DNA from 2 places in the Azospirillum thiophilum genome. Region 2 is predicted to be linked to the other one. Evidence: predicted binding sites of a transcription regulator. Region 2 holds the regulator's gene; the other holds the start of a gene.
What was found. The regulator PhoB, encoded in region 2, activates phosphate uptake and scavenging genes when phosphate is short. The targets are predictions, from matches to a motif close to TNTCATAAAACTGTCA.
Positions count from the first base shown of each region.

Region 1 (7,768 bases), on a different replicon from region 2:
CAGGCCGAGAAATGGCCCATGCGGATGACCATCACCTCGTACACGAACAGTCCGACCATGATCGACGGCGCGCTCAGCAGAACGTCGTTGATGAAGCGTACCACCTCGGCCAGCTTGCTGCCGCGGCCGAACTCGGCGAGGTAGGTGCCGGCCATGATGCCGATCGGCGTGCCGACCAATGTGGCGACCGTGGTCATGACGATGCTGCCGAAGATGGCGTTCAGCAGACCGCCCTCGCCGCCCGGCGGCGGCGTGTTCTCGGTGAACAGGCTGAGGTTGATGGCCGACAGCCCGTTGAAGAGCAGCGTCCACAGGATGGCGACCAGCCAGAACAGGCCGAAGCCGGCGGCCCCGAGCGCCAGGGAGAGGGCCACCTTGTTGACGATGCGGCGTCGGTGATACAGCCCACCGACGGGGGCGGCCATTGTCGCGGAATTGGACATGCTCATGGGCCTCAGACTCCGGCCTTGCGCTGCAGGCGCAGCAGCATCAGCTTGGCGATCGACAGCACGGCGAAGGTGATCAGGAACAGGATCAGGCCCAGCGCCACCAGCGACGCGGTATAGACGTCGCCGACCGCCTCGGTGAATTCGTTGGCGATGGAGGCCGAGATCGTCGTGCCCGGCGCCATGATCGAGGAGCTGATGCGGTGCGCGTTGCCGATGACGAAGGTCACCGCCATCGTCTCGCCCAGTGCGCGGCCCAGCCCCAGCATGACGCCGCCCATGACGCCGGTGCGGGTGTAGGGCAGCACCACGTTCCACACCACCTCCCAGGTGGTCGCGCCCAGCCCATAGGCCGATTCGCGCACCATCGGCGGCACCGTCTCGAAGACGTCGCGGGTGATGGAGGTGATGAAGGGCAGCACCATGATGCCCAGGATCAGCCCGGCGGTCAGGATGCCGATGCCATAGGGCGGGCCCGTGAACAGGTTGCCGATGCCGGGCACCTGGCCCACCGTGGCGATCAGGAAGGGCTGGATCGTCGACTGCATGAAGGGGGCGAAGACGAACAGGCCCCAGATGCCGTAGATGATGCTGGGAATGCCGGCGAGCAGCTCGATGGCGACGCCGAGCGGGCGCTTCAGCCAGGCCGGGCACATCTCGGTGATGAACAGCGCGATGCCGAAGCTGACCGGAATGCCGACGGCCATCGCGATGATGGAGGTCATCAGCGTGCCGTAGATCGGGGCGAGCGCGCCGAATTCTTCGGTCACCGGGTTCCAGACCTCGTTGGTCGCGAAACCGAAACCGAAGACGCGCAGCGCGGGCAGCGCGCCGTCGATCAGCGATACCGTGACGCCACCGAGGATCAGCAGGACGACCAGGGCGAAAAATAGCGTGGCGTTGCGGAAGGCCGCGTCCTGCAGGCGCTGGCGGCGGGCCCGTCGTGTGGTGGAGGCGTGTTCGTCGGTCAAGGCTAGCGCGATCTCGGTCATGGCCGCTCCGTGAGACGTGCGGCGGGAACGGCGAATTCCGTTCCCGCCGGCGGATCAGACCACCGGATGCGCCGGCTGTGCACCGGCGCGTCCGGGGTGGGGTGGCCGGCTTACTTGGCCGAAGCGGTCCAGATCGGCTTGCCTTCGACCTGGATGCTCTGCGACCAGGTCTTCTCGACCATCTCGATCACCGACGCCGGCATCGGGACGTAATCGAGGTCGGTGGCCATCTTGGCCCCGCTCTTGTAGGCCCAATCGAAGAACTTCAGGGCTTCGGCCGAGATGGCCGGATCCTGCGGGTTCTTGTACATCAGGATGAAGCTGGCGCCGGTGATCGGCCAGCTCTCGGCACCCGGCTCGTCGGTCAGCAGGACGTAGTAGCCCTTGGCGTTGGCCCAGTCGGCGTTCGCCGCGGCGGCCTGGAAGGCTTCGATCTTCGGCTCGACGATCTTGCCGTCCTTGTTCTGCAGGCCGAGGTGGGTGATGTTGTTCTGCTTGGCGTAGGCGTATTCGACGTAGCCGACCGAGCCGTCCGTCTGCTTGACCATGTTGGCCACGCCCTCATTGCCCTTGGCGCCGATGCCGGCCGGCCACTGGACCGAGGTGTTGGCGCCGATCTGGGTCTTGAACTTCGGGCTGGTCTTCGACAGGTAGTCGGTGAACAGGAAGTTGGTGCCCGACCCGTCCGAGCGGTAGATCGGAGCGATGGCGGTGTTCGGGAGGTTGACGTTCGGGTTCAGCGCCTTGATCTGGGCGTCGTTCCACTTGGTCACTTCGCCCATGTAGATGTTGGCGAGCACCGTGCCCGACAGCTTGATCTCGCCGCCCTTGACGCCCTTCAGGTTCACCACCGGAACGACGCCGCCCATGATCATAGGGAACTGGATCAGACCGGCCTGCTCCAGCTCTTCCGGCTTCAGCGGCATGTCCGAAGCGCCGAAGGTGACCGTCTTGGCCTTGATCTGCTTGATGCCGCCGCCCGAACCGATCGACTGGTAGTTCAGGCCGGTGCCCGTCTCCTTCTTGTAGGCGTCGGCCCACTTGGCATAGATCGGATAGGGGAAGGTGGCGCCGGCGCCGGAGATGTCGGCGGCCGAGGCGACCGACAGCGGGGCGGCCGACACGGACAGGACGGCCAGGGCACCGAAGGCGGCGCAGCGAACGAACGCCGAGGTCATGGTTTTCACGGCTAAACTCCCGATAGGTTTGGACGGTGTCGTTGGGATCGAGGAAAGCCCGGCCTTGGCCGGACATCGGTACCCGCCTTCTTCGTCGCGGTGACCATAGCCGCGGCCAGTGACGGGTTTGTTTTGTTTACGTGTCAGTTTTATGAAACCAACCCGTGCTTGCCCCTGACCGCCCGCTCATCGCGCGGCCCGGATTTCCTGGAGGAACAGATGCACCGACGAGCCGAGGCTGGTCGCCTCGTGCGACAGGCTTTCGGCAACCTGCAGCACGTCGCCGGCCTGGGCGCGCACCTTGGCCGCGGCCTCCGACAGGCCGGCGACATGGTCGGATGCCGCCTGGGTGCCGACCGCGACGCGGTGCGAGCTGTCGACGATGCTCGCCGTGATGGTCGCCTGTTCCTCGATCGCCGCGGCGATGGCCGAGGCGTTGGATTCGATGCGCTGGACGCTGCCGGTCATGGTCGCCACCACCTCCACGGTCTGGCGGCTGGCCGACTGGGTCGCGGCGATCTGGCGGGCGATCTCGGCGGTGGCCTGGGCGGTCTGGCCGGCCAGCGCCTTGACCTCGCCCGCCACGACGGCGAATCCCCTGCCGGCCTCCCCCGCCCTGGCGGCCTCGATGGTCGCGTTCAGCGCCAGAAGGTTGGTCTGGCCGGCGATCTCGTCGATCAGCCCGACGACGGTGCCGATCTCGCCCGCCGTGCTCGACAGCTCGGCGACGGTGGCCTTGACCTGCTCCGCCCCGGCGGCGGTATCGCCGATGATGCGGGCCGATTCGCCGGTACGCTTGCTGATCTCGGCGATCGACTGCGAGATCTCCGAGGCGGCGGTCGCCACCTGCTGGATCCCGGCGGCCATCTCGCCCGACAGCTCCATCGCCGCGTCGGCGCGGTCGTTGGCGTTGGCGGCGATGTCGGTCAGCGAGCGGGCACGTGCCGCCATCACGCGGGCGGCCTCCGCCAGCGTCTCGACGCTGCTCAGCACGTTGCGCTCGAACTGGTCGGCGATCTCCAGCATGCTGGTGCGGCGGGCGGAGGCCGCGTTGCGCCGCTCGATCTCGACCCGCTCGTGCGCCTCCTCCATCGCGCGGGCATTGGCGATGAAGACGTCCAGCGCCAGCCCCATGTCGGTGATCTCGTCGTTGCCGCCCGCCTTGTGGTCGACCATCAGGTCGCCGCCGGCGACCCGGCGCATGGCGGCGGCCAGCGTTTCCATCCGGCCGACGACGCGGCGCCCGACATAGAGGGTGACGATCATCCCGGCCAGCAGCACGCCGGCGGTCGCCAGCAGGATCTGCACCTCGTTGGTGCGCTCCAGCGCGTCATGGGCGGCGGTCGCTCCTGCCGCGGTCGCCTGCTCGGCCGACTGGACCAGCCCGTCGACCATGGCGGTCAGGGCGGCGCCGGTGCTGCGGTTGCTGTCGATCAGCCCGGCATTGTCGGCATAGGCCTTCAGCTCGCCGCCGCGCAGCGCCAGGATGCCGTCGTCGCCGAAGCCCAGCGCCAGCAGCCGGTCCGACAGCCGGCGGACCTCGCCGCCCAGATCGTTCCCCGACTCCTGCAGCGTGTTGCGGATGGTCGCCGCCAGCGGGTCCAGCGTGCGCCGCGCCGCGGCCAGCCGGGCCGGGGTCTCGGCGTTGCCGGCCTCGGCCAGCTTGCCGGCCAGCAGGTTGGCGTCGGCCATCAGGCCGCTCAGCACGGTGTAGCGGTGCTGTGCCGCCGGGACCATGTTGGTCGACAGATCCTGCATCCGCTCGGCGATGGCGTTGCCCGCCTCGGCGATGCGGCCGCGCGAGTTCAGCATCAGCGGCAGCATGCGGGCGTTGGCGTCGCTGTCGAGCCGGACGATGTCGTCGACGCTGGCCGCCAGCGAGGCCGACAGCTTGGCGGCCTCGGCGTCGGGAATGCCGGGGGTGAGATGGCGGACGCGGCGCATGTAGACGCTGCGGTCGCCGTCGCCGAAGGTGGAAAGCTCGTTGATCGCCGCGACCACCGGGGCCGCCGCCTCGCTCTTGGCCAGCGGGCGCAGGGCGCCCTGCACGTCGGACAGCGCGGAGTCGAAGTCGGTGGAGAGCGACATCACCTTGGACCGGTCGGTCTCGAAGGCACCGATCAGCAGCGACTTGGTCAGCGCCGCCGCGGCGCCGCGCAACTGGAACAGCGGGATCACCGTCTGTCCCAGCTCGCCACCGATCACCGCGGAGGATTGCGAGGTCGTCTCCACCATCGCCGAGATCGCCTGGGCCAGCTGTTCGCGCGAGGCCTGCATGTCCGGCTTCAGCGCCGCCAGCAGCCGGGCATGGGCGTCGCTCAGCTCCGCCAGCCGGGTGCTGCGCTGTTCCTGCAGGCTCAGCCGCCGGCCGGTCGCCGCCTGCAGCGCGTCGATGCTGCCGAGCAGCGAGCGCGCGGTACCCGTCAGCTCCCCGATGCGGGCCGCATCGCCCTGGCCGACCGACAGCCGGGCAAGCTGGCCGTCCAGCATGCCGCGCTGCGCCTCCACCGCGCCGCGCAGCCGGACCAGATCCTCGTCGGAGGACGCGGCGTCGATCAGCGGCCCCAATGCCAGCACGCGGGCGGTGGTTGTGGCCAGCCCGTGCGCGGCGCTCAGAACCGGCACCTGGGTTCCGGTGATGTCGGCGACATGGCCCCTGACCGCACCGTAGGACATCCAGCCGACCACCGCCGCGATGCAGGGCAGCGCAGCCACGGTGCCGAAGGCGATCAGCATTTTCGACTTGATGCCGGACCGCCGGCGCGGGTCGATGCGGTCTGCCATGTGGGCCACCCGTGGCTTGGAGGTTGTCCGTGCCGCGCCCGCGGTTCTCCGCAAGCCGGCCGAGCCCATGGGTAGCCCCTCTGTTTGGATGTTTGAGTGACGGTTCGGTGAAGTTTTCGCTACGCACAATCGAAAGATCGCTGCGCACTACAGATCCGATTGGATCGGTCCTGGTCACGAACTGGAAGCGCGACAGTCATGGTGAATCGGATATGAACATTGGATGCACGCAAAAGCGGCGCCCGTCATTGCCGGGCGCCGCATTATTACGCATCCCAAGGCTGGACTGTCCGTTCCGTCGCCTGGATCATCCCGGTGTTACACGACTTGAATTACGCCGGCGGCGCGGTCCGCAGCAGGCTGTCGCGGCCGGCCTGCCCGGCAAACCAGGCGGCGAGCGCCGGCCTGCCCTCGCGCCAATCCTCATGCCCGAAGCGGAGGTCGAGATAGCCGAGCGCCGCCAGCACCGCCAGCGTGCCGATGCTGTCCTCCCCCTCCAGCAACGCCGCCTCCGCCTCCAACAGGTCAAGCGACCGGGCGACCGCCTTGCGCTGCCGCTCCATCCAGCCGGCCGATTTCTCGCCGTCGGGGCGGTTGGCTTCCAGCCGGCGCAGGATCGCCGCGTCGCAGATGCCGTCGGCAATGGCCTGGAGGCGCAGCGCCGTCCAGCGTGCCGGGCAGGCAGGCGGGAACAGCGGCGCCCGGTCCCCCAGGCTGTCGAGATATTCGGCGACCACCGGGCTGTCGAACAGGGTCGTCCCATCCTCCAGGGTCAGCGCCGGAACCTTGCCGAGCGGGTTGTCCGCCGTCAGGTCGGTGTCGACCGACCAGGGATCGGTCGACACCCGCTCCACCCGGTCCTCCAGCCCGCGTTCGATCACGACCATCATCACCTTGCGCACATAGGGCGAGGTGGGGCTCCAGCGCAGCGTCAGCATCGGCGTTCCTTCCACGGTGATCCTGTCCCGGGCGAAGCCTAGACCGCGATCCGGCGGATGGTCCAGAGGCACGTCCGGCAGCCCTCACCCGCGGAAATGGTCCTTGCGCCGGCGCAATTCGGCAAAGACCTCCACCGCCGGGGCGCCGGCCATGCCGACCGCGGCCTGGACGCCGGGGTCGTCGGCGCGCAGGAAGGGATTGGTGCGGCGCTCCATCCCGATGCTGGTGGGGATTGTCGGCTGGTTGCGGTCGCGCAGTTCGGCAACCTCCTCCATCCGCCGGTGCAGCGCGGCGTTGCCGGGGTCGACGGTCAGGGCGAATCGGCCGTTGGACAGGGTGTATTCATGGCCGCAATAGACACGGGTCTGATCGGCCAGTGCCCGCAGTTCCTGCAGCGATCCCCACATCTGGGCCGGCGTTCCCTCGAACAGCCGGCCGCAGCCGAGCGAGAACAGGGTGTCGCCGCAGAACAGCGAGTCCGCCGCCTCGAACCAGAAGGCGATATGGCCGCTGGTGTGGCCGGGAACGGCGAGGACACGGGCGGTCTGGCCGCCGAACAGGGTGCGGTCGCCGTCGCCCAGCATCACGTCCAGGCCGGGGATGCGGTGGGCGTCGGCGCGGGCGCCGACCACGCTGGCGCCGTAGCGCTCCTTCAGCTCCCCGGCGCCGCCGATATGGTCGTCATGGTGGTGGGTGAGGAAGATGTGGGTCAGCGACCAGCCGCGCCGCTCCAATTCGGCCCGTACCGGCGCCGCGTCGCCGGGATCGACCACGCCGACCTTGCCGGATGCCGCATCGCGCAGCACATAGATGTAGTTGTCGGCGAAAGCCGGAACGAGAATGACCTCCACGGCAGCGGACTCCCTGCTGTTGCGATGCGAAACCCGTGTTACGCTTGGGACACCATGTACACAGATATCGTCGATCTGAGGGAGTTCTACGAGTCCGGATTGGGTCAGACCGCCCAGCGGATGATCCGTCGGCGCATCCGCAACATCTGGCCCGACGTGCGCAACCAGATCGTGCTCGGCATCGGTTACACCACGCCCTATCTGCGCCCCTTCATCGGCGAGGCCGACCGGGTGGCGGCGGTGATGCCGGCCAGCCAGGGCGTCAGCTTCTGGCCGGCGGAGGGGCCGGGCATGGTGGCGCTGGGCGACGAGGCCGACCTGCCCTTCGGCGACAACACCATCGACCGCGTGCTGCTGGTCCATGGGCTGGAGGGCACCGAGCAGCTGCGGCCGATGATGCGCGAGATCTGGCGGGTTCTGGCCGGCGGCGGCCGGGTGCTGGCGGTGGTGCCGAACCGCCGCGGCCTGTGGGCGCGCGCCGACTGGACGCCCTTCGGCCACGGCTTCCCCTATTCCTCGTCGCAGCTGAAACAAGTGCTGCGCGACACCATGTTCGTGCCGGAACGCACCCGCCACGC
Region 1 covers NZ_CP012406.1:169,674-177,441, forward strand. Annotated here, with positions in the region: gene pstA (phosphate ABC transporter permease PstA) at 1-449, opposite strand, end outside; gene pstC (phosphate ABC transporter permease subunit PstC) at 455-1,438, opposite strand; gene pstS (phosphate ABC transporter substrate-binding protein PstS) at 1,549-2,616, opposite strand; gene AL072_RS36085 (methyl-accepting chemotaxis protein) at 2,803-5,400, opposite strand; gene AL072_RS29055 (glutathione S-transferase N-terminal domain-containing protein) at 5,733-6,338, opposite strand; gene gloB (hydroxyacylglutathione hydrolase) at 6,423-7,190, opposite strand; gene AL072_RS29065 (methyltransferase domain-containing protein) at 7,245-7,768, shown strand, end outside.
Region 1: the regulator PhoB is predicted to act here: its motif matches at 2,758-2,773, upstream of pstS (phosphate ABC transporter substrate-binding protein PstS).

Region 2 (7,768 bases):
CCGGGTCGAGCCATATGGCGATGGTCCATTCCGCTTATGCGAGATTCGCATGTCCAAAGTCCAATCCTCTGCAACGTCGCCCAAATCCATCGCCCGATCCACCGGCCAGAACATCGTGGATCTCGACGACGTCCACCTGAGATTGGACAGCGGTGCCGGACCCGTCAACATCCTGCGGGGCGTTAATCTTCAGGTGGAGGCCGGAGAACGGGTCGGCGTCGTCGGTCCCAGCGGGTCCGGCAAGTCGACCATGATGATGGTGATGGCCGGGCTGGAGCGGCCCAGCGGCGGCATCGTCCGCGTCGCCGGCCAGGACCTCGGGCACCTGAACGAGGACGGTTTGGCCCGTTTCCGCCGCCAGCATGTCGGCATCGTCTTCCAGGCCTTCCATCTGGTGCCGACGATGACGGCGCTGGAGAATGTCGCCATCCCCCTGGAGTTCGCCGGGGTGGCCGACGCCTTCGACCGCGCCCGCATCGGGTTGGAGTCGGTCGGGCTGGGCCACCGTGTCCACCATTATCCCGGCCAGCTTTCCGGCGGCGAGCAGCAGCGCACCGCGCTTGCCCGCGCCTTCGTCACCGAACCCTCTCTGCTGCTGGCCGACGAGCCGACCGGCAACCTCGATATCGATACCGGCGCCACCATCGTCAAGCTGCTGTTCGATCTGGCCGAGCGGCGCGGCACCACGCTGGTCCTCATCACCCACGACCCGAACCTCGCCGCCCGCTGCGACCGCACGGTGCGGCTGGCCGACGGCCGCATCGCCGACGACGGGCAGGCGGCAAGGCGTGCGCGCCTCCAGGCGGCGGGGGAATGAGGGGGATGATGATGCAAGCGCCGGATGCCCCCTCCCTCCCACGGCATCGCCGCGGGTCCCTCCCACCCCCGCCTTCGGCGAGGGAGGGGAAAGCTTGCAAAGCGGCGGCAGTCCCCTCTCCCTCGAAGAGGGGGAGGGTTAGGGAGGGGGCATCCGCCGCAACACGCCACACCGCCGCGAGGCTCGCATGACCGATCTCCGCCTCGCCCTCCGCCTCGCCCGGCGCGAGCTGCGCACCGGCCTCAAGGGCTTCCAGGTCTTCCTCGCCTGTCTGGCGCTCGGCGTCGCCGCCATCGCCGCGGTGCAGTCGGTGTCGAGCGGGCTGCTCGACGGGCTGGCCAACGACGGGCGCTCCATCCTGGGCGGCGACGTCGCGTTGCGGCAACTCTACAGCCCGCCGACGGACGAGCAGATGGCGGCGCTCACCGCCGCCGGCCGGGTGTCGACCTCCGCCGAGATGCGGGCGATGGCGCGCGGGACCGACGAGGTCCGCGCCTCCCTGGTCGAGCTGAAGGCGGTCGACGACGTCTATCCGCTCTACGGAACCGTCACGCTGCAGGGCGGCGGCGACCTCAAGGATGCGCTGGCGAAGAAGGACGGCCACTGGGGCGCGGTGATCGAGGCGAGCCTGTCCGACCGGCTGGGCGTGAAGCCGGGCGATACCATCCATGTCGGCGAGGGCGCCTACCGGGTCGCCGCCGTGCTGGACCGCGAGCCGGACCGCGCCTCGTCCAACGCCTTTTCGCTGGGGCCGCGGCTGCTGGTGGCGCTGCCGTCGCTGGAGGGCACCGGGTTGCTGCAACCCGGCAGTCTCACCTGGTGGAGCGCCAGGGTGGCGCTGCCGGCCGCAACCGACCTGAAGACGTGGCAGGACAACCTGCGCGCCCGCTTCCCCGACGCGCCGTGGCGGATGCGCGATTTCACCAACGCCTCGCCGCAGATCGAGCGCTTCATCGACCGCATGACGCTGTTCCTGACGCTGGTCGGGCTGACCGCGCTGCTGGTCGGCGGGGTCGGGGTGGGCAACGCGGTGCGCAGCCATCTGGACTCGCGTGCCCGCACCATCGCCATGATGAAGTGCATCGGCGCGCCGGGCGCCCTGGTCTTCCAACTCTATCTGGCGCAGATCCTGGCTTTGGCGTTGCTCGGTATCGTCATCGGGCTGGCGCTGGGGGCGGTGGCGCCGCTGGCGCTGGGCCGGCTGCTCGACGGCGTGCTGCCGGTGTCGGCGCAGATCGGCGTCTATCCCGGCGCCCTGGCGCTCGCGGCGCTCTATGGCGTGCTGACCGCGCTGACCTTCTCGCTCTGGCCGCTCGGCCGGGCGCGGGAGGTGCCGGCCGGCGCCCTGTTCCGCGACGTCATCGCCCCGGCGGCCGGTCGGCCGCGCACGCCCTACACCGTGGCGATGGTCCTGTCCGCCCTGGCGCTCGCCGGCCTGGCGGTGCTGACCGCGCACAACAAGCTGTTCGCCCTGTGGTTCGTCGGCGGCTCCATCGCCACCTTCATCGCCTTCCGCGCCGCCGCGACGCTGGTCACCTGGGGCGCCGCCCGCGTCGGCCAGGGAGGATTGGGCCGGGTGCGGCGTCCGGAGCTGCGGCTGGCGCTCGCCAACCTGCACCGGCCGGGCAATCCGACCGGGGCGGTGGTGCTGTCGCTCGGCCTCGGTCTGACGGTGCTGGTCGCCATCGCGCTGATCCAGGGCAACTTCTCCCGCCGGGTGTCGGAGACCATCCCGCAGGACGCCCCCAGCTTCTTCTTCGTCGACATCCAGCGCGACCAGTTCGATCCCCTGCGCGATCTCGTCACCGGCATCCCCGGCGCCAGCAACTTCGAGGCGGTGCCGAGCCTGCGCGGCCGGATCGAGAGCGTGAACGGGCAGGAGGCCGAAAAGGCGCTGGTCAACCCGGAACAGGCCTGGATCCTGGCCGGCGACCGCGGCATCACCTATTCCGCGACCCTGCCCGAGCATTCGACCGTCACCGCCGGCAGCTGGTGGCCGGCCGACTATGCCGGGCCGCCGCTGATCTCCATCCACCAGAGCGTCGCCGACGCCTTCGGCATCGGCCCCGGCGCCACCTTGCTCGTCAACATCCTGGGCCGCAGCATCGAGGCGAAGGTCGCCAACGTCCGCGCCGCCGATTTCACCAGCATGGCGATCAACTTCACCATGGTCTTCGCCCCCGGCACGCTGGAAGGGGCGCCGCAGACCTGGATCGCCACCGTCCGCGCCACGCCGGAGGCCGAGGCGCAGGTGCAGCGCGGCGTGCTGCAGCGCTTCCCCAACATCACGATGGTGCGGGTGAAGGACGCGCTGGACACGGTGGCGGACATGCTGGGCCATATCGGCACCGCGGTTCGCATCGTCGCCGGCATCACGCTGGCCGCCGGCACGCTGGTGCTGGCCGGCGCGGTCGCTGCCGGACACCGCCGCCGGGTCTACGACGCGGTGGTGCTGAAGGTGCTGGGGGCGACGCGCGGCGACGTGCTGCGCGCCTTCCTGCTGGAATACGGCCTGCTCGGCCTGCTAACCGCGATCATCGCCGGTGGCATCGGAACGCTGACCGCCTGGGCGGTGCTGCGCTTCCTGATGCATTGGGAATGGAGCTTCCTGCCGTCGGCGGTCGTCACCACCGCGCTGCTCAGCACCGCGATCACGCTCGCTTTCGGGTTCTATGGTACTTGGCGGGCGTTGGGCCAGCCGTCGGCGCCGTTGCTTCGGAACGAGTGATCGCCGTGGCAGAAAGCCGCAGGAAAAAGGAATCGTGAAAGCTTTTTCATCTTGGAAAAGCGCGAACGATTCCTATTGAACCGCATTGCGGACTCGCCAATATGTCATGGCGACGGGATCACCCTATTCCACCGAGGAAACCAACATGGCAGACCCGACCTATAACCGCTTCGCGACCGCAGGCCGCGCGACAGATCGGGGATACTTCGACGAAGGCCTGCGCCAGCACATGCTGCGCGTGTACAACTACATGGGCGCCGGCCTGATCCTGACGGGCCTGGTCGCCGCGCTGGTGTCGTCCAGCCCGGCCATGATGGCGGCGATCTTCGGCACGCCGCTGAAGTGGGTGGTGATGCTGGCCCCGCTGGCGTTCGTCATGGTGCTGTCCTTCGGCATCCAGCGCCTGTCCTTCGCATCGGCACAGATGATCTTCTGGGCCTATTGCGGCGCGATGGGCCTGTCGATGTCGGCCATCTTCCTGGTCTTCACCGGGGCGTCGATCGCGCTGACCTTCTTCGTCACCGCCGCGACCTTCCTGGCGATGAGCCTCTACGGTTACACCACGAAGGCCGACCTGTCGAAGATGGGCTCGTTCCTGATGATGGGCATCATCGGCCTGGTCATCGCCGGCCTGGCGAACATCTTCTTCCAGTCGCCGGCCCTGCATTTCGCGATCTCGGCCATCGGCGTGCTGATCTTCACCGGCCTGACCGCCTACGACACCCAGTCGATCAAGGAAAGCTACGCCGAGGGCTACGATCACGAGAGCACCGGCAAGCTCGCCCTGATGGGCGCCCTGACGCTGTACCTGGACTTCATCAACCTGTTCCAGTTCCTGCTGCAGTTCCTGGGCCAGCGCAACAACGACTAACCCCGAGGACCGTCGCTCGGGGTCCGGCGTTGCCTTCGGACCAGGATTATCGGACAAGCCGCCGCCCGGAAGCCACCGCTTCCGGGCGGTTTCGTTTTCAGGACGCCGGTTTCACGAGTCGACCGTCACGTCATCGCCGACCTCGAGTCCGAGCACCCGGTCGGCACGCCCGCAATTGACCGCGATCTCGGCCAGCCCGTTCGAGTTTTCGTACCACAGCGCCTCTCCCGCCCCGACCGCCCCGAAAGTGCGGGCGCGGGCGATGCGGGTTCCGGGGACGGTCAGCACCGCATCGGCGGCCAGGGCGCCGGCCCGCATCCCGGTCATGGCATTGCCGTACACGTCGACATAGACGATGCGCGCGAGCTCGTCCGGCCAGCCGGGCCGGTCGATGGCGGCACCCGGCAGCGGGCTGCGTTCCACCGGACGGCCGGTCGCCAGCGCGGCAGCGACGGGGGCGAACAGGTCGCGGCCGTGGAAGCTGGCGGACAGCCGATCCGGGATCCAGTCGATGGTCCAGGTGTTCAGCGACGCTGCGCGGCGGGCGACCAAGGCGAACAGCCCGTTGTCCGGCCCGACGAACCAGCGCCCGTCGGCCTCCACCATCACCGGCCGCCGGTCGGTTCCGACACCGGGATCGACGACGCAGAGGAAGACGCTTCCGGCAGGGAAGGCCGGAGCGTAGGCGGCAAGCAGGTAGGCGGACAGCTGCGGGTCGAAGGCGGGGGCGTCGGCGAACAGGTCGATCACGGGGACGCCGGGCGCGTTCTGCGCCAGCACCGCTTTCATCTGGCCGGTGTAGGGGCCGGAGAGGCCGAAGTCGGTGAAGAGCAGGATCATCAGCGTTGCCCCCTCCCTAACCCTCCCCCGCTCTCGGCGGACCGAAGGTCCGTCCGATCGCGGGAGAGGGAACTCCGCCACTCCTTTGCATACCCTCATCCCGACAAGGATCCTGCCCCCTCTCCCGCGACAGCGGGGGAGGGATGGGAAGGGGGAAATCGATGCAGAACCCCTCACATCGACTTCGTATCCAGCGCATACCCCGCCGAACGTACGGTGCGGATCAGGTCCAGCTCGTCCTCTTCGTTCATCGCCTTGCGCAGGCGGCGGATGTGTACGTCGACCGTACGCGGCTCGACATACACGTCGTGGCCCCACACCAGATCGAGCAGCTGCTCGCGTGAGAACACCCGGCCGGGATGCTGCATGAAATGGCGCAGCAGGCGGAATTCGGTCGGGCCCAGGTGTACGTCGCGGCTGTTCCGGCGAACCCGGTGGGCAGCCAGATCCATGGTCACGTCGGCGAAGGTCAGCACCTCGTCGGTCATGCCGGGGGAGGCGCGGCGCAGCACCGCACGCATGCGGGCCACCAGCTCGGTCGGCGAGAAGGGCTTGGTGATGTAGTCGTCGGCGCCGGAATTCAGGCCGCGCACCCGGTCGCCCTCCTCGCCGCGGGCGGTCAGCATGATGATCGGGATGTCGCGGGTCTTGGCGTTGCGGCGCAGCTGGCGGCAGACCTCCAGCCCGCTCATCAGCGGCAGCATCCAGTCCAGCAGCACGATGTGCGGCGTCTGTTCGCCGGCGGCCAGCAGGGCCTCCTCGCCGTCGCTGGCGGTGGCGACGCGGAAGCCTTCCTTTTCCAGGTTGTACTTCAGCAGCGTCAGGATATCGGCCTCGTCCTCGACGATCAGGACGAGCGGCTTGAGGGCCGCGTTCATGGAGGCTCCGTTCACAGCGCGCGTCTCGACGTTAACCGGCATGGCACAGCCTTTTCAACAGGGAGGGAGGGGGCGGAGGCGTCGGCAAGGGTCAGCCATAGCGGCCGGTGATGTAGCCCTGGGTGCGCTCGTCGCGCGGGTTGGTGAAGATCTCCTCGGTGTCGTCGCACTCCACCATCTCGCCGAGATGGAAGAAGGCGGTGCGCTGCGACACGCGGGCGGCCTGCTGCATGTTGTGGGTGACGATGACGATGGTGTAGTTGGCCCGCAGCTCGTCGATCAGCTCCTCGATATGGGCGGTCGCGATGGGGTCGAGCGCCGAACAGGGCTCGTCCATCAGGATCACCTCGGGGCTGACGGCGACGGCGCGGGCGATGCACAGCCGCTGCTGCTGGCCGCCCGACAGGCTGGTGCCCGGTTCGCGCAGGCGGTCCTTCACCTCGCCCCACAGGCCGGCGCGCTTCAGCGAGGTCTGCACCACCTCGTCCAGCTCGTCGCGGCCGGACGCAAGGCCGTGGATGCGCGGACCATAGGCGATGTTGTCGTAGATCGATTTCGGGAAGGGGTTGGGCTTCTGGAACACCATGCCGACGCGGGCGCGCAGCTGCACCGCGTCGACGGCCTTGCCATAGACGTCCTCGCCGTCCAGCGCGATCCGCCCCTCGACCCGGCAGCCCTCGACGGTGTCGTTCATCCGGTTCAGGCAGCGCAGGAAGGTCGACTTGCCGCAGCCGGACGGGCCGATCAGCGACAGCACCCGGTTCTCCTGGATGTCGAGGTCGATGCCCTTCAACGCCTGCTTGGCGCCGTAGAACACCTTCACCCCGGTTGCCGTCATCTTGCTGGCGATGGCGCCGCCGCTGCGCCGGTCGGTGCGGGGCCGCAGCTTCAGTTGGGTCTGGATGCTCATGACGCTCACCACCGCCTTTCGAAAAGCTTGCGCAGGACGACGGCCGCCCCGTTCAGCAGGATCAGGACGCCGAGCAGGATCAGGATCGCCGCCGAGGTGCGCTCGGTAAAGGCACGTTCGGGGCTGTCGGCCCACATGTAGATCTGCACCGGCAGCACCGTGGCGCTGTCGGTCAGGCCATGCGGCACGTCGACGATGAAGGCGACCATGCCGATCATCAGCAGGGGCGCCGTTTCGCCCAGCGCGCGGGCCATGCCGATGATGGTGCCGGTCAGGATGCCGGGCATCGCCAGCGGCAGCACATGGTGCAGCACCGTCTGCAGCGGCGAGGCGCCGATGCCCAGCGCCGCCTCGCGGACCGAGGGCGGCACCGACTTCAGCGCGACGCGCGACGCGATGATGATCACCGGCAGCGTCATCAGCGCCATCACCAGGCCGCCGACCAGCGGGGCCGAGCGCGGCATGCCGAAGAAGCCGAGGAACACCGCCAGCCCGAGCAGGCCGAAGATGATCGACGGCACCGCGGCGAGGTTGTTGATGTTGACCTCGATCAGGTCGGTCCAGCGGTTCTTCGGCGCGAACTCCTCCAGATAGACCGCGGCGGAGACGCCGACCGGCACCGACAGCGCCATGGTCACCAGCAAGGTCAGCAGCGAGCCGACGATGGCGCCGCCGATGCCGGCCTGTTCGGGCTCGCGGCTGTCGCCGGCGGTGAACAGGGTGG
Region 2 covers NZ_CP012401.1:970,467-978,234, forward strand. Annotated here, with positions in the region: gene AL072_RS04395 (ABC transporter ATP-binding protein) at 50-817, shown strand; gene AL072_RS04400 (ABC transporter permease) at 1,005-3,545, shown strand; gene AL072_RS04405 (Bax inhibitor-1/YccA family protein) at 3,691-4,416, shown strand; gene AL072_RS04410 (SAM hydrolase/SAM-dependent halogenase family protein) at 4,528-5,256, opposite strand; gene phoB (phosphate regulon transcriptional regulator PhoB) at 5,430-6,134, opposite strand; gene pstB (phosphate ABC transporter ATP-binding protein PstB) at 6,226-6,972, opposite strand; gene pstA (phosphate ABC transporter permease PstA) at 7,050-7,768, opposite strand, start outside.